3 regions of the Pseudonocardia sp. OZ21 genome follow, and region 2 is predicted to be linked to each of the others. Evidence: riboswitches for the same ligand, from Rfam matches in the RefSeq annotation. Region 2 holds a riboswitch; each other region holds the start of a gene.
The links. A riboswitch is a leader RNA that binds a small molecule or an ion and turns the genes downstream of it on or off. The one in region 2 is predicted to bind S-adenosylmethionine.
Positions count from the first base shown of each region.

Region 1: it holds a riboswitch for S-adenosylmethionine, as region 2 does, so the genes downstream of both, thrC (threonine synthase) here and AC5L35_RS31390 (DoxX family protein) in region 2, are expected to answer to the same signal.
Region 3: it holds a riboswitch for S-adenosylmethionine, as region 2 does, so the genes downstream of both, AC5L35_RS34915 (aminotransferase class V-fold PLP-dependent enzyme) here and AC5L35_RS31390 (DoxX family protein) in region 2, are expected to answer to the same signal.

Region 1 is NZ_JCADBN010000011.1:31,922-37,444, forward strand. Features, by position in the region: gene AC5L35_RS24000 (GGDEF domain-containing protein) at 1-962, shown strand, start outside; gene AC5L35_RS24005 (alpha/beta fold hydrolase) at 1,003-1,755, opposite strand; gene rpsT (30S ribosomal protein S20) at 1,916-2,176, shown strand; gene holA (DNA polymerase III subunit delta) at 2,264-3,232, opposite strand; SAM riboswitch class I at 3,372-3,486, shown strand; gene thrC (threonine synthase) at 3,496-4,782, shown strand; gene AC5L35_RS24025 (ABC transporter ATP-binding protein) at 4,806-5,523, opposite strand, start outside.
Region 2 is NZ_JCADBN010000018.1:104,246-109,768, forward strand. Features, by position in the region: gene AC5L35_RS31380 (NAD(P)-dependent oxidoreductase) at 1-280, opposite strand, end outside; gene AC5L35_RS31385 (M20 family metallo-hydrolase) at 362-1,660, shown strand; gene AC5L35_RS31390 (DoxX family protein) at 1,670-2,029, opposite strand; SAM riboswitch class I at 2,312-2,401, opposite strand; gene AC5L35_RS31395 (PPOX class F420-dependent oxidoreductase) at 2,474-2,905, shown strand; gene AC5L35_RS31400 (NAD-dependent epimerase/dehydratase family protein) at 2,835-3,824, opposite strand; gene AC5L35_RS31405 (MmoB/DmpM family protein) at 4,151-4,630, opposite strand; gene AC5L35_RS31410 (TetR/AcrR family transcriptional regulator) at 4,658-5,284, opposite strand.
Region 3 is NZ_JCADBN010000026.1:1,453-6,975, forward strand. Features, by position in the region: gene AC5L35_RS34910 (alpha/beta hydrolase family protein) at 1-1,333, shown strand, start outside; SAM riboswitch class IV at 1,604-1,719, shown strand; gene AC5L35_RS34915 (aminotransferase class V-fold PLP-dependent enzyme) at 1,758-3,116, shown strand; gene AC5L35_RS34920 (methionyl-tRNA formyltransferase) at 3,229-4,185, shown strand; gene AC5L35_RS34925 (DUF6343 family protein) at 4,196-4,480, opposite strand; gene AC5L35_RS34930 (ATP-binding protein) at 4,520-5,089, opposite strand; gene AC5L35_RS34935 (DUF4383 domain-containing protein) at 5,372-5,523, opposite strand, start outside.

The sequences.
Region 1 (5,523 bases), on a different contig from region 2:
TCGAGGAGTGCTCGATCATCGGCGCGGCGTACTCCCTGAAGCAGCCGGCGCCGGAGCACCTGGAGATGCTCGTCGCGCTCGAGCCGATGACCAACTTCACCGAGGACCGCATCATGCTCGCCATCGCCACGGCACGCTGCCTGCTCGCCGCAGGCGGACCGGGCGACGCGGCGGCGGCACTCGCGCCGCTGCACCACGAGCTGCGCATGTCCACCCCGGACGCCGTGCTCGCTCTCGCCCTGCACCGGGAGTTCGCGAGGATGGACGAGCTCGCCAACGGTGCCCCGCGGCGCTCCGACGCGCTCGCGAGCTACGCCGAGGCGCTCGAGGCCGAGCTGTGGGCCCTGCGCGAGGCGCGCCTCACCGCGCTGCGCAGCCACTCCGAGCACCACCGGTTGGCCCGCGAGCACGGCGCGGTCGCGGCCCAGGCCCTGCAGGACCCACTCACCGGGCTGCCGAACCGGCGGGCGCTGGACATGCGGCTCGTCGAGGCCACCACCACACCGGCGCTCCAGCCGTGTGCCGTCGCCCTGATCGACCTCGACCGGTTCAAGGACGTCAACGATGCCCGCTCGCACGCCGCGGGCGACGCCGTACTGCGCGAGGTCGCCACGTGCCTGCGCACCATCCTGCGCTCCCAGGACCTCGTGGCCCGGTACGGCGGCGACGAGTTCGTCGTGGTCATGCCGGCCACGCCGCTCCCGGAGGCACGGGCGGCGCTGCAACGCGCCACCGACGCCGTGGCGGCACTGCCCGCCGATGTCGCCGCCGGCGTCACCATGTCGGTCGGGGTGGTCCGCGCCCCGCTCGACGGCGAGCCCGAGGTGGCGCTCGCCGCCGCGGACGCCGCCATGTACCGCGCCAAGCACTCCGGCGGCAACACCGTGGTCACCGGCGCCGTTCACGCCGGCCGTGTCATGTCCTCCGTGACGTCGAGCGCTGCCGCCGCCCCGCCCGAGTAGCTGCCGTCACCGGCGGCACGACGGTGTCACGGACCAGGGATCAGACGGAGTCCAGGAACCGGGCGAGCATCGCTGCCCCGCGGTCGGGATCCTGGGTCATCCACCAGTGCCCGAGCCCGTCGAGCGTCTCCTCGCGGGCACCCGCTCGCACCGCGGCGCGGTGGCGCTGCTCGATCGTTCCCACGAAGTGGTCCTCCGTCGCCACCACCGAGAGCCCGGGACGGGCCGCCGCGGCCTCCAGCCCCACCCCGAGCCGCGCCAGCACCGGCTGCGCCGCGGAGCGGTACAGCGCGAGGATGCACTCGCCCATCGTCACGTCGAAGGCGGGCGCGATGCGCTGGGCGACCGCGGGAGCCATGCCGCGCTCGGCCAGGTTCTCCACCACCTTGTCCACGGGGGTGTCGAGCCGCTCCTCGATCGCCGCCTCACCGACGCCGGGGGTCTGCCAGTCCTGCGCGAGGTCGTGCCACACGTAGTCCGGATCGAAGAGCCCCACGACGTCGGAGCACCAGCTGCGCAGCAGGTCGGGCCGGGTCATCGCGACGTTGAGCACGTGCCCGCCGCCCCAGTCGTGACCGACCAGGTCGACGGGGCGCCCGATGCCCTCCAGCTCGGCCACCAGCCAGTCGCGGTACTCGTCGACCGTCGCTGTCCACCCCGGGGGCACCGGGGCCCCGAACCCGGGCGGTGAGAGCCGCACCTGATCGTCGTAGCCGCGTGCGGTGAGCCGCTCGCTCAGCGGGTCCCACAAGGCCTCGGTCTCCGGGTTGCCGTGCACCAGAACCACCGTCATGCGATCACCCTAGGCGGACCGCGGGAACTGCTGGACCGGGCCGATTTCCGACGGTCCCCGCCGGGCTGTAACATGGACCGCTGAGCGCCCGGCGTGAACGCAGGATCCCCCGCCGCCGGTGCGGACCGGAACAAGGCGAAGAAGAACTCGAGGCATTCGCGTGGCCAACATCAAGTCCCAGATCAAGCGGGTCAAGACCAACGAGAAGCGCCGCCAGCGCAACAAGTCGGTCAAGTCCGCCGTTCGCACCGCCGTGCGGCGTTTCCGCGAGGCTGCGGAGGCCGGCGACACCGAGAAGGCCACCGAGCTGCAGCGCGCCGCAGCCCGTGCGCTCGACAAGGCGGCCAGCAAGGGCGTCATCCACAAGAACCAGGCTGCCAACCGCAAGTCGTCGCTGTCCAAGCGCGTCGACGCGCTCTGACGAGGCCACACCTCCAGCCCACACGGCGCTGCCCTCTCGGGGGCAGCGCCGTTGTGTTGTGTCACGGCGCCCGCCCTCCGGCACCGCTCAGCGTGACTCGCGTGCCGCGCAGATCCGCAGTACCGCGCGTTCCAGCGCGTACCCCGCGTCGGCTGCCGCTCCCTTGACGTCGGCGTTCACCTCGGCCGCTGCGTCGAACGCGATCGCGAGCGACTCGGGCTGCCACGCCCGTACCTGGGCCTGCGCCTTGCGCACCTTCCACGGCGGCATCCCCAGGGTGCCCGCGAGCCGGTTGGGATCGCCCCGGCCGGCCGCACCCACCCTGGCCAGGGTGCGCACCCCGTCGGCCAGCGCGTCGGCCACCAGCACGGGCGCCACCCCGAGCACGAGCGCCCACCGCAACGCCTCCAGCGCCCCGGCCCGGTCGCCCGCCATCACCTTGTCGGCCACCGCGAAACCGGACGCCTCCGCGCGGCCCCGGTGGTAGCGGCGCACCGCCTGCTCGTCGACGGTGCCCCCGGTGTCGGCCACGAGCTGGCCCGCCGCGGCAGCGAGCTCCCGTAGGTCGGACCCGACCGCTTCGATCAGGACGCCCACCGCGGCGGGAGCGATGCGCCCACCGGCCCGTCGCACCTCGGAGCGTACGAAGTCGGCCCGCTCCTCGAAGCGGGTGATCCGGTTGCACGTGGTGACGACGGCGCCGCCCTTGCGCAGCGCGTCGGCCAGCCCCTTGTTGCGGGCGCCCCCCGCGTGCAGCACGACCAGGACGATGCCCTCGGCCGGGTCGGCCGACTGTTCGACGATCGCCGTGGCGAGCTCCTTGCCCACCTCGTGGGCGGCCTGCAGGACGATGACCCGGCCCTCGGCGAACAGCGACGGGCTCAGGTTGTCGGCGAGGTCGACCGGGGTGAGGTCGGCGGCCCGGTAGCGCCGCAGCTCGGCGCCGGGCTCACCGGCCCGCACCTCCGCGACGACCTGCTCGACCGCCCGCTCCACCAGCAGCTCCTCCTCGCCGAGGATGAGGCGCAGCGGCGCGGGCGGAGGGGGCGCGGACATGACGTCCATGCTCGCGCACGCCACCGACATTGCGTGACCCGGCTCCCAGAATCCGGACAGGACTTGGGGGGCAGTGGATCGTGACGTAACGTGGCTGACATCTGACGGCTGCTCGACCAGCCGCGGAACAACTTCACATGGCTCATCCAGAGGGGCAGAGGGAACGGCCCGGCGAAGCCCCGGCAACCGGCGATGCGCATCCGCGCTCGATCACGGTGCCAATTCCGACCCGCATGGTGCGGGGAAGATGAGGAGATCTTTCGATGACTCTGACTGCCTCCACGCGTCCCGACGGCGACGGATCCACCGCCGCCTACGACCTCGGGCCCGCACGCGCCCTCTCCTGTCGTGAGTGTGGCCACCAGATCCCGCTCGCGGCCGAGTTCGCCTGCCCGCAGTGCTTCGGCCCGCTCGAGGTCGACTACGACTTCGGCACCGTCACCCGCGAGTCCATCGAGGCCGGCCCGAAGTCGATCTGGCGCTACCGGCAGCTGCTGCCCGTGCCGTCCACCGTGCAGGAGCACCCCAACACCGAGCCCGGTCTCACCCGCCTGATCAAGGCCGACCGGCTGGGCGCCGCTCTGGGGCTGCGCAACCTCTGGGTGAAGGACGACACCGGCAACCCGACCCACTCGTTCAAGGACCGCGTGGTGGCCGTGGCGCTCGCCGCCGCCCGCGAGCTCGGGTTCTCGGTGCTCGCCTGCCCGTCCACGGGCAACCTCGCCAACGCCGTGGCCGCCGCCGCGGCCCGCGCCGGGTGGGACTCGGTCGTGCTCATCCCGTCGTCGCTCGAGCAGGCGAAGGTGCTCACCACCGCCGTGTACGACGGCACCCTGCTCGCCGTCGACGGCAACTACGACGACGTCAACCGGTTGGCCACCGAGCTCGCCGCCGAGCACGAGGACTGGGCGTTCGTCAACGTCAACGTGCGGCCGTACTACGCCGAGGGCTCCAAGACGCTGGGCTACGAGGTGGCCGAGCAGCTCGGCTGGCGGCTGCCGGAGCAGATCGTGGTGCCCGTGGCGTCGGGGTCGCAGCTCACCAAGGTCGACAAGGGTTTCACCGAGCTCGGCAAGCTGGGCCTGGTGGAGCCCACGCCCTACCGCGTGTTCGGGGCGCAGGCCACCGGCTGCTCCCCCGTGGCCAAGGCCTTCGAGGACGGGCACGACGTCGTGCAGCCGGTGCGCCCGGACACGATCGCCCGCTCGCTCGCGATCGGTAACCCGGCCGACGGCCCCTACGTCCTCGACGCGGTGCGCCGCACCGGCGGGGCCGTGGCGCACGTCAGCGACGCCGAGGTGGTCGACGGGATCCGGCTGCTCGCCCGCACCGAGGGCGTCTTCGCCGAGACCGCGGGCGGCGTCACGGTGGCCACCGCGAAGAAGCTCGTCGAGTCGGGCAAGCTCGACCCGGACGCCGAGACCGTGCTGCTGATCACCGGCGACGGGCTCAAGACCCTCGACGCGGTCGCCGGCCAGATCGGCCCCTCGGCCACGGTGCCCTCCACCAGCAAGGCCGTGCGCGAGGCGCTGGCGGCGCGCGGACTCTGAGGCCGGGGCGGCCCCCAGCTCCGTCACGAGGCGCTGGGGGCCGCTTCCTCCGGCTGCGCGTCCCGGATCGTGTGCCAGACCTTGCGCCTGCGCTGCTGTTCGGTGGGGTCGGCCACGGGGGCCGACGCGAGGAGCCGCTGGGTGTAGCGGTGGCGTGGCGCCTGCAGCACCTGGACGGCGCTCCCCTGCTCGACGATCCGCCCGCGGTGCATGACGCCGACCCGGGCCGCGAGTGCGCCGATCACGGCGAGGTCGTGCGAGATGAACAGACACGCGAACTTCAGCTGTTCCTGCAGGTCCCGGAACAGGTCGAGGATCCGGGCCTGCACGGAGACGTCGAGGGAGCTGGTGGGCTCGTCGGCGATCAGGAGGTCGGGGTTCAACGCGATCGACCTGGCGATGCCGACCCGTTGACGTTGGCCACCGGAGAGCTCGTGCGGGAACCGGTCGCGTGTCGAGGTCGGAAGCTGCGCGGCGTCGAGCAGGTCATCCACCCGGCGGCTCAGCTCGCTGCCGTGCAGGCAGGTGTGCAGGCGTAGCGGCTCGGCGACGCTGTCGCCGATGGTGGCTCGCGGGTTCAACGACGACGCGGGATCCTGGAAGACCATGCCGATCCGGCCGCGGGCACGCCGCAGGGCCTTGCCACGCAGCGCGGCGAGGTCGTCGCCGGAGAGCCGGATCGTGCCCCCCTCGGGACGCACCAGGCCGGTGATGGCCGAGGCGATCGTGCTCTTGCCCGAA
Region 2 (5,523 bases):
TGGTCATGTCGATCCACGTGGCACCGGCGGGCAGCGCCCGGAGGGCGCCGCCCGCACCCGTCATCGCCTCCACCACCTCGGGAGGACCGGGCAACATCGTGATCAGGACGTCGGCTGCCGCAGCGGCCTCGGCCACCGTGCCGACCCACCGCGCCCCGCACGCCACGACCTTCGCCTCCAGCTCCGGCCGTAGGTCGTGGGCCACGACCACGTGGCCCGCTCGTACCAGGTTGGCGACCATCGGCAGACCCATCCGGCCCGTACCCAGAAATCCGATCACTCGTACAGGATCGGTCATGCCGGCACGTGTTGGATGGGGTTGCCGGAAAGAGGCCTTCTCCGTGCGGACCGAGGAGCGTTCATGACCACGACCGATGCTGCGGCCGGCTTCCCCCGCGTGCCCCCCCACCCGGGCGCCGATGCCCGGCTGCTCGCCGACTTCGTCGACCTCTCGGCCATCGGGGCCACCGCGGCAGGGGGCGTCGAGCGCCAGGCCGCCACCCCGGAGGACGGCCGCAGCCGTGCCTGGCTCGCGGCGTGGCTGACCGAGCGCGGGTTCACCGTCGTGCACGACCGGGTCGGCAACATGTTCGGCCTCTACGAGTTCGTACCCGGCGCGCCCTTCGTCCTCGCCGGTTCACACCTCGACAGCCAGCCGAGGGGCGGCCGCTTCGACGGCGCCTACGGCGTGCTGGCCGCGGCGCATGCCGCCGACCGCCTGCGCGTCCACTACCGCGACTCGGGTGAGACGCCGCGGTTCAACATCGGCGTCGTGAACTGGTTCAACGAGGAGGGCAGCCGCTTCAAGCCCTCGATGATGGGCAGTGCGGTGTTCACCGGAGCCATGCCCCTGGCGACCGCCCTCGACACCCCCGACGCCGCGGGCGTGACGGTCCGCGACGCGCTCGAGGCGATCGACGGCCTGGGCGAGACGGACGTCTTCGGCACCTCCCGGGAGGTGTGCTCCTACGCGGAGATCCACATCGAGCAGGGCCGCGAGCTCGACAAGACCGGCACCACGCTCGGGCTCGTCGACGCGACGTGGGCCGCGAACAAGTACGAGATCGCGGTCATCGGGTCCCAGGCCCACACCGGCGCCACCGCAATGGCCGACCGTCGGGACGCCCTGTACGGCGCGGCGCTCGCCGTGGTCGCGGTACGGGAGCTCGCCGACCGGTTCGGCGAGGAGCTGCACACCTCGTGCGGGCAGCTGACCGTGTTGCCCAACTCCCCCGTGGTCGTCGCCCGCGAGGTGCACATGCACCTCGACCTCCGCTCGCCGTCGGACGACCTGCTCGCGGAGGCGGACGCCCTGCTCCGCCGGCAGTTCGCCGAGATCGAGGTGAAGGCCGACGTCGAGATCGAGCGCCGGTTCGCCCACACCTGGAAGGGCCACCTCTACCAGCCGGAGGGGGTGGAACTGGCGCGCACGGTGGCCGAGGACCTCGGCGTCTCGTCCATGATCGTGCGCACCCGGGCGGGCCACGACTCCACCAACATGAAGGACGTCGTCCCCACCGTCATGCTGTTCATCCCGAGCGTCGAGGGCATCTCCCACGCCGAGGCGGAGTTCACCCGCGACGAGGACCTCTGTTCCGGCGTGGACGTCCTCACCGAGACCCTCGCCCGCATGCTCGACGGTGCCCTCACCCCACCCTGAGCGTGGGGGTCAGGAGGCGAAGCGGAGGACGGCGAGCACGAGGGACAGCACGCCCAGCACCAGCGCCGGGACGAACTGCTCCTTGCGGCGGACGTGGACGACCACGGCGCCCGCCATCACGAGCGCGAGCCCGACCGCCGCGATCGGTGTGAGGACCGGAGCGACGTCCAGGACCCAGGGCAGGATCAGGCCGATCGCCCCGACGATCTCGAGCGCACCGATGGCCTTGATCGCGCCGCCGGAGAAGTCCTCCGCGTAGCCCATGCCTGCGGACACCAGTGCCGGCTTCGGACGCACGACCTTCATCACGCCCGAGCCCAGGAAGGCGACGGCGAGCACGATCTGCAGGATCCAGGCGACGACGTTCATCAAGACTCCCGAGTGAACAGCCCGGCGACGCCGGGCTCGGCACCGGAGAACCTAGACGGGAACGCATGAACGTTGAAGTATTTTGGTGATATGTCATCATACCGTGATCTACCAGTGGCTCACCCGGCCTCCTCACGGGGCCGCGGAAGAACGAGCCCGTAGTCGCCGCGGTGGAACAGCAGCGCCGGGACGTACGGGATCGCTGCCATGACTGTCCTCTCACGACACCGGACGGCAGGGACCCCCGGAACGGGTGGCCGAAAGGCCGGGGTGGATCAGCGACATCGATCCTGGCGTCAGCACCCGGCACCGTGAGGTACGGGGTTGCTGCGGCTTCGACGAGCCAGGTCCCTCGGCCGCTCTGGATGGACGACCATGAGCTGATCACGTGCAACGCTGTGCGTGATCAGGAATAGCCGGCCTCCGGTGGTGGGTTTGCCGAGCATGACGACCGGACAATTCGACCCGCACACGCTGCTCGCCGATGCCCGCCTCGGGGTCCTCGCGACGATCAAGTCGGACGGCCGCCCCCAGCTCTCCCCCGTCACGCCGTTGTACGACCGGGACGCCGGTGTCCTCTACGTGTCGATGACCGACGGGCGCGCCAAGACGGCGAACCTGCGCCGGGACCCACGGGCCGCGCTCGAGGTCACCAGCTCGGACGGCTGGGCCTGGGCCACCGCCGAGGGCACGGCCACCCTCACCGGCCCGGGAACCGACCCGGACGGCGCCGAGGTCCAGGCGTTGGTGGACTACTACCGCAAGGCCGCGGGCGAGCACCCGAACTGGGACGAGTACCGGTCGGTCATGGTGTCCGACCGCAGGGTGCTGATGGCGCTGACCGTCGAGAAGGTGTACGGCGCCAAGCTCCGCTGACCCCCGCCTGGCTCTCCATCCAGACGATCGTGCGAACGAGGCCCTCCTCGATCGGCAGTCTCCTGACACCGGGGAACAGCCGCTGCACCCGGGCTGCGGACGACGCGCAGTGGCGGACCTCCCCGCTACGGGCCGCGCGGTGTTCGACGGCGAGCCGCCGGCCGAGCAGGTCGGACAGCACCGCGATGAGCTCGTTGATCGTGGTGGGGGTGCCGACCGCCAGGTTCACCGCTCCGTCCGAGGAGCGCTGCAGCGCACTGCGCGCGAGGACCTCCACGGCGGACTCGACGAAGGTGAGCTCCCGGCTCTGCTCGCCGTCACCGTGGACGATCAGTGGGTCCCCCCGCAGCGCGGCGGCGACGAGCGCCGGTACGACGGCCGGGAGCGCGCGGTCCGGGTACTGCCACGGGCCGTAGGTCGTGGAGAAGCGGAACGCCGTGCACCGCAGCCCGTACCAGGACCGGTAGGCGAACGCGTAGGACTCCGCCGCCAGCTTCCCGGCCGCGAACGGAGTAGCGGGGAGGCAGACCAGATCCTCCGACCTGGGCAGGGTGGGGTTGTGCCCGTACACGGAACTCGAGGACGCGAGAACCACCTGGGCGTCGACTTCCCTGGCGACGTCGAGTACGGCGAGGGTGCCCGTCACGTTGACGTCGTGGCAGCGCCGCACGGCACCATCGGCCTCGGGCACCGCGGCCGCGAGATGGACGATCGACGAGGCGCCGTCGCACGCCCTCCGCAGCGCCTCCTCCTGGAGGATCGACGCCACCCGGACGTCGACGGGCACGCCGTGCAGGTGGTCGAGCCGCCCGGAGCTGAGATCGTCGACCACGACGACCTCCACATCGGCCTGCCTGGTCAGTAGGCGGCAGAGGTTGGCTCCGACGAAGCCCGCCCCACCGGTCACCACGATCTTCATCGGCTGGCCTCCAGAAGCACGGTCCGCCCGGGCGTCACCACCCCGGCCCACCGATGGCCTCGGTCGGACACCCACCTTGCCGGTGACTTCGGCACGGCAACGTGGGAGAAGATGGGATGGATCGGAGTAGTGGATGCCGGTGTGTCGGCGCAGAAGCGCTCGATCACGGTGAACCACCCGAGGACCTGGGGCCCGGCGTCGTTCTATATACGAAACGTACCGTATCTCAACCCGTACGACCATCAGCCAGTCAGGTTTCGACCACCCGAGCGGCGGAAGGAATATTCACTTTCTGCGACCGCGCCCGCGCATCGTGACGCCAAAGCTCAAGAGCGGAGAGAAAAACGTTCGCGCCGCGCACTTCGGCGACTCTCCGAAATCAGCGTCATACGATCACCGCTGACGTCGAGCGTTCCTTGACAGGACACGATCATCGACTGCAGTTCCGCGGTCCCGAAGGGACGGCCGGCGTGCCACGCGAGGGTGGCCGCGTTCACCCGCAGCGTCCCATGAGCCCAGACCTGCACGCGTTCCCCGTGGTCGACGACCTGCAGTTCGACGTCGGCATTGTCGTCACGGACCGCACAGAGCACATGGTCGACCAGGCCGCCACCGGCGCGGAGGACGATCCCGACCAGGTCGGGCGCCGCGACGAGCCCCGGACGTGCGTCAGGTACCGGCACAGGAATCGCCCCACTTCCGGAGATCGCCGATCTACAATTCACCGGGGGCTGGGGTGCCGGGCGAATTTTCGGCCCGGAACCGTGACGATAGGCGGAAGAAACAGCACGTGCAACGTCGTCCACTCGGCAGGAAATAACGTTGCCGGGAGTTCAGACGGATCCGGTCTCCGAGACGCGCCGGGGCAGCTCGCCGTCGAGGAGAAGGCCGAGAAGCCGGTCCACGACGTGCTCGGTCGACCGACGGCACAGCACGCGGTAGAGAAGCGTGCCGGCGTAGATGTCCTGAAGGAGCCCGGCGTCGATGTCGGCGGGCAGGTCACCGCGCTCGGCCGCACCCTCGATCATCTTCTCGAAGGCCTCTCGGCCGGCCTGGAACAGGTCCACCGGACCGGCACCGCCCGGGGAGTCCTGCAGCAGATCGCCGGCCAGCGCGAGGAGGGTGGTGGCCAGCGGGGCCCGCAGGTCCAGGCGCATCGCCTCCATGGCGGCACGGGCGTCGGCCCGGATGTCACCCGTGGGCTGCGGCTGCTCCGCCGCGCCGGCGTCCACGGCCTCGAGCACGAGCGCACTCTTCGACGGCCACCACCGGTAGACGGTGGTCTTCCCGACGCCGGCCCTGGCCGCCACGCCTTCCACCGTCAGCCGGAAGTAGCCGACCTCCTCGAGGAGCTCGCGTGTGGCGGCGAGGATCGCGTGGTGCGACTCCTGGCTCCGTCGACGACCAGCACGCCCTTCCCGCTCGCTGCCGGTCGTGATCGTGCCCTCCTCGCGGCGCACCGGATCTGCTGTGGCGGACTATAACCGACCCTCCCTCGATCGAGGGTCGAGCCACGGGGTGTTGCCCACCGCCCGAGTGCAGGTCCGGGGCGACCGCGGCTCGGACGCAAGATCGGCGGACGGTTCGGAACGACTCTGCAGGCGATCATGCCGGGACGGGAGGGGTGATCGCGGCGTCCGTCACGGCGGGGCGGGCACGGTCGCCTAATCGATACGTTTCGTATCGTTCAGTGTCGCGC
Region 3 (5,523 bases), on a different contig from region 2:
CGCCGCATGTTCCGCGCCCGCGGCGGAGACACCGCCGGACATCAGCGGTGACTGGCACGGCAGCATCCAGACCCCCGGGGCGCCGCTGCAGTTCGGGGTGAGCCTGGCGGGCGACGGCGGCACCTTCGACCTCCCGGCCCAGGGACTGCGCGCCCTCGCACTGCACGACGTGCGGCTCGACGGCCAGGCGGTCACGTTCCGGCTGCCCGACGTCCCGGGCGGGGCCACGTTCGACGGCACGCTGAGCGCCGCCGGGACGATCAGCGGGAGCTACAGCCAGGGCGGCCAGACCGTCCCGTTCACGCTGTCCCGCGGCGCCCTGCCCACTCCGGGCCGACCGCAGGAGCCGAAGCCGCCCTTCCCGTACCGCAGCGAGGAGGTGACGTACCCGAGCGGCGACCTGACCATGGCCGGGACGCTCACCCTGCCGTCCGCCGGTGGACCCTTCGCCACCGTCCTGATGATCACCGGGAGCGGCGCGCAGGACCGCGACGAGACCATCGCCGGACACCGGCCGTTCCTGCTGCTCGCCGACACGCTCACGCGCGCCGGGTACGCCGTGCTGCGGGTGGACGACCGGGGCGTGGGGGGCTCGACCGGCGATCTGCAGCAGGCGAGCTACGAGGACCTGACCGGCGATGCGCTCGCCGGGCTCGCGTTCCTGCGCAGCCGCCCCGAGATCGATCCCACGCGGATCGGGCTGTTCGGGCACAGCGAAGGCGGCTACCTCGCCCCGCTGGTGGCACAGCAGCCGGGCGCCGGTGTGGCGTTCGTCATGCTGATGGCGGCCCCCGCCGTCTCGGGCGAGGAGGTGCTCGTCCTGCAGAACCGCTTGCTCTTCCAGCAGGCGGGCGCCCCGCCGGAGCAGGTCCAGGCCCAGATCGACTACGTGCGCAAGCTCAGCGGGATGCTGCGGGCCGGGGACTACGACAGGGCCCGGCAGCTCGCCAGGGACCGGGTCAGCGCGCAGACCGCGGCTCTGCCGGAGGACCAGCGCCCGACGCCGGAGGAGACCGAGGCGCAACTGCCCGCCACCCCGGCCTACCGCGCCGTCCTCACCTACGACCCCGCCCCCGCGCTGCGGGCGCTGCGGGTGCCGGTGCTGGCGTTCTACGGTGGCAAGGATCTCCAGGTGCCGCCGACGCAGAGCGAGCCGGCGCTGCGGACGCTGCTCGCCGGCGATCCCGACACGACGATCCGGACGTTCCCGGCGCTGAACCACCTCATGCAGCCGGCCGCCACAGGCGCGATCACCGAGTACTCGACGATCGAGACGACCGTGTCGCCGGAGGTGCTCGAGCTCGTCTCCGGATGGATGCGGGAGCGCTTCTGAGATCGGAGTCTCCGCACGTCGGAGCCGTGATGGCGGGTGGGTGAAGCGCTGCCGGCACGACCCCGCCCGCGGCACTGCGGAGATCGGGATCCGTCAGGTCGTCGAGGCCGAGCGGCGGCGCGCTCAGGCCGCGGGCGAGCGGTGGCGGCTCGTCCCACCGCCGAGCCCCGCCGCTGCCCGCACCGACCTCCCGTGGCGGGCAGCGGTCCCGGCAGGCGGCCGGGAGGGCGGCTTGACGATCGGTCGGCGGCCGTCGTAACGTCCACGCCAGGTCATGAGTGCCAGCGTCAAGCCCCGGCTCGCTGGCCGGCAACCCTCCTCCGCGGCGGGGTGCTCCGGGTGACGACCAGGCTGCCGGGCGGGGTGTCCGGTGGCAAGCGCGGACCCGCCTGCGATGCCGGGTCCCCTTCCCCAGGAGACCGCCATGACGCTCGTGCTCGCCCGTTCCGATGCCGCCCGCGCCGCCGCCCTGCCCGACGTGGTGGGAGCCGACCTCCAGGTGCCGCTGGTCACCGGCGGGAACATCACCTACGCGAACCTCGACCTCGCCGCCAGCGCACCGGCGCTGCAGTCCGTGGCCGCCCACGTCGCCGAGCTGTTGCCGTACTACGCGTCGGTGCACCGCGGTGCCGGTTACGCGTCCCAGGTGAGCACCGCGCTGCTGGAGTCGGCGCGCGTCACGGTCGGCGAGTTCGTCGGGGCGCGCGGCGACGACGTGGTGGTGTTCACGCGCAACACCACCGACGCGCTGAACCTGCTCGCCGGTTGCGTCCCGGGCGCGGTCCTCTGTCTGGACGTGGAGCACCACGCGAACCAGCTGCCGTGGAAGTCGGGCTCCCACCGCGTGCTGCGGGTGGCCGAGACCGTGGAGCAGACCCTCGCCGACCTGGAGGCCGCGCTGGCGTCGGCGCCGGTGGCGCTGCTGGCGGTCACCGGGGCGTCCAACGTGACCGGTGAGACGCTGCCGCTGGCGCGCCTCGTCGACATCGCGCACCGGGCGGGCGCCCGGATCGTGGTGGACGCGGCCCAGCTCGCACCGCACCGGCGGATCGACCTCGCGGCCACCGGCATCGACTACGTGGCGCTGTCGGGCCACAAGCTCTACGCGCCCTACGGCGCGGGCGCGATCGTCGGCAGGCGTGACTGGCTCGACGAGGGCACGCCGTACCTCGCGGGCGGCGGCGCGGTGCGGGAGGTGCGGATCGACCGCACGGTCTGGGCGGCCGCGCCCCACCGCCACGAGGGCGGCACCCCCAACGTGGTCGGTGCAGCGGCGCTCGCGCAGGCCTGCCGCACGCTCGCACCGCTGCTCGACGGGGCCGCCCACGCGCACGAGAAGGCGCTGTCGGAACGGCTCGCGGCCGGGCTGGCCACGGTGCCCGGCCTTCGGACGCTGCGGATCTGGCCCGACAGCACCGACCGGGTCGCCGTCCACAGCTTCACCCTCCCGGACCGGCCCGCCGGTCTGGTCGCTGCCTACCTGTCCGCCGAGCACGGGATCGGCGTCCGCGACGGGCGCTTCTGCGCCCACCCCCTGCTGCTCAAGCTCTGCGGGGAGAGCGGTGAGGCGCTGCGTGCGAGCATCGGGATCAGCACCACGGAGGAGCACGTGGACCGGCTGGTGGCGGCGCTGCGGCAGCTCACGACGTGTGGCGCCCGCTGGACGTACGGAGTGGTCGACGGGCGGTGGGTGCCCACGCCGGACCCGCGCGACCACGATCCGCTCGGTGTCATCGGCGCCCTGGTGCTCGGGACCGGTGCCTCCGCCTGCAGTTCCGACTGAGCGCGAGATCTGACGTCCTCGAACCCGGCCGCCACGGTGAAGTTGGACAGGCATACCTAACTTACCGTTATCCTCCTCCTCGATCATCTGTCCCAGGGGGAGGGAGCGCTGGATGCGCGTCGTCGTGTTCGGCTACATGACGTGGGGCCACCGGACGTTGGACGCGGTGCTTGCGGCCGGGCACGACGTCCCACTGGTCGTCACGCACCCGGAGAGCGACAACCCGTACGAGACGATCTTCAACGACTCGGTGGCCGAGCTCGCCGCCAAGCACGGCATCCCGGTGCTGGTGCGCAACCGCGCCGACGACGAGGAGGTCGTCGAGCGGGTGCGGGCCGCGCGCGCCGACGCGATGGTGGTGGCCAACTGGCGCACGTGGCTGTCGCCCACCGTCTTCTCGCTCCCCCGGCTCGGCACGCTCAACGTGCACGACGCGTTGCTGCCCGCCTACGCGGGCTTCGCGCCGCTGAACTGGGCGCTGATCAACGGTGAGCCGGAGGTCGGGGTCACCGCGCACATGATGAACGGCGAGTTCGACGCCGGGGACATCGTCGCGCAGTGGGCCACCCCGGTCGGCGCCGACGACACCGTGGTGGACCTGTTCGAGCGCACCCTGGCCATGTTCGGGCCGATCACCGTGGACGCGCTGGAGCAACTGGCCACCGGGCGCACCGACTGGCAGCCGCAGGACCGCAGCCGAGCGAGCTACTTCCACCGCCGCAGCGACGAGGACAACCGGATCGACTGGAGCTGGCCCGCGAGGGACATCGCCAACCTGGTGCGCGCGCAGGTGGACCCCTACCCCAACGCGTACTGCTTCCACGGGAGCACCCGGCTGCGGGTGCTCGCCGCGGGCGTCACCGACACTCCGTACGGCGGGACACCCGGACGCATCTTCGTCCGCGACGGTGCCGGCGGGGTCGTGGTGGTGACGGGCGCCGACGCGCGGCACGGGCGCAACCCGGGCCTGGTGGTCCACCGGGTCCGCACCGACGACGGCCAGGACGTCGCGGCCACGGAGTACTTCACGCGGATGGGCGGCTACCTCACCTCCCACCCCACCCCCTAGTGCGGCGGCACTAGCCGGGCTCCCCCCGACGCTTCCGGTACAGCACCACCGCGAGGTCGCCGAGAGCGATGACGGCCACCACGACCATCACCCACCCCAGCACCGGAAGCCCGGCGGCGAACCCCAGCCACGCCGCTCCGCCGGCGAAGACGAGCCCGAACACCGCAAGCACGGCGCGCAGCGTCAGCGCGCTCCGGGCAGGTGCCGCACCGCCCACCCCGGAGGTGGGGTCGTGGTACCCGGGCAGGCCACGTTCGTAGTCGGAACGCTGGCGACGGGGCTCATCGGGGGCCATGAGCCAGGGGTACCCCCGCCCGGGCAGCCGTGCACGGATTCACGGGGCCGATTCGTCCGGGAGCCGATGCCTCGCCGATCCGGTGGTCCCCGACCCCTCGGCTTCGGCGACCGACAGCTCGGAAGGCTCGGCAGGCTGCGACACCGGCGGCCCGGCAGGCGGGGCGACCGACAGCTCGGGAGGCTGGGACGCCGCCGGCTCGGCGTGCGGGATGCGGTGGCGGAGCAGCACCCGGCTCCCCCGGCCGTCGAAGTGGATGAGCACGGACTCCGACATCCGGTTCATCAGCGGGATGCCGTGGCCACCCTGCGCCGACTGCTCGACGGGCGGGCGCCAGCTCCCGTGGTCGACCACCTCGATGCTGAGCGTGCCCGGCTCGGTCCACAGGGTCAGCTCGACCGCGCCGGACTCGTCGGGGCCGTAGGCGTGCCGCACCGCGTTGGCGGCCGCCTCGTCCACCGCGAGCACGACGTCGGCGACCTCGTCCTCGGTCAACGCGAGCGGGGCGAGCCAGCTGCCCAGCTCCCGTCGGATCAGGACCAGCTGTTCCGGGTCGGCAGGCCAGCTCCGGTGCACGAACTCGACGTGCCCGGGGGGGTCCTGATCCATGATCCTCGCTCTCCACGCTCGGCCCCGACCTCGTTCCGCCTCCAGGTCAGGACTCACGACCCGACGTCCGGTGGCGGGTAACCGGTCGACCGTATCGTCGTCGCGGGGCACGCCGACGACGCACCCGCACGCTGTGCCGGCCTCGGCGCGCCCTCCGATCCGAGGACCCCCCGCCTCACCAGGGCGAACCGGTTTCGTCCCCCCCGTCCCGGTGTACCCGATCAGTGCTGTGCACGATCGTGGCGTGTCACGCCGGTCCAGGGAAGATCGGCGCGCCCGGCGTCACCGGGTGGCGGTGGCCCTGAGATCGCGCCCGAGCAGGACGCCCAGGCCGATCATGGCGATGGCGAGCACGAGGTGCAGCCAGTTGTCCGCGTTGTTGACGGGCACGAAGTTCGCGCTGCCGCCGTGGTCGATCAGCAGGCCGTAGAGCC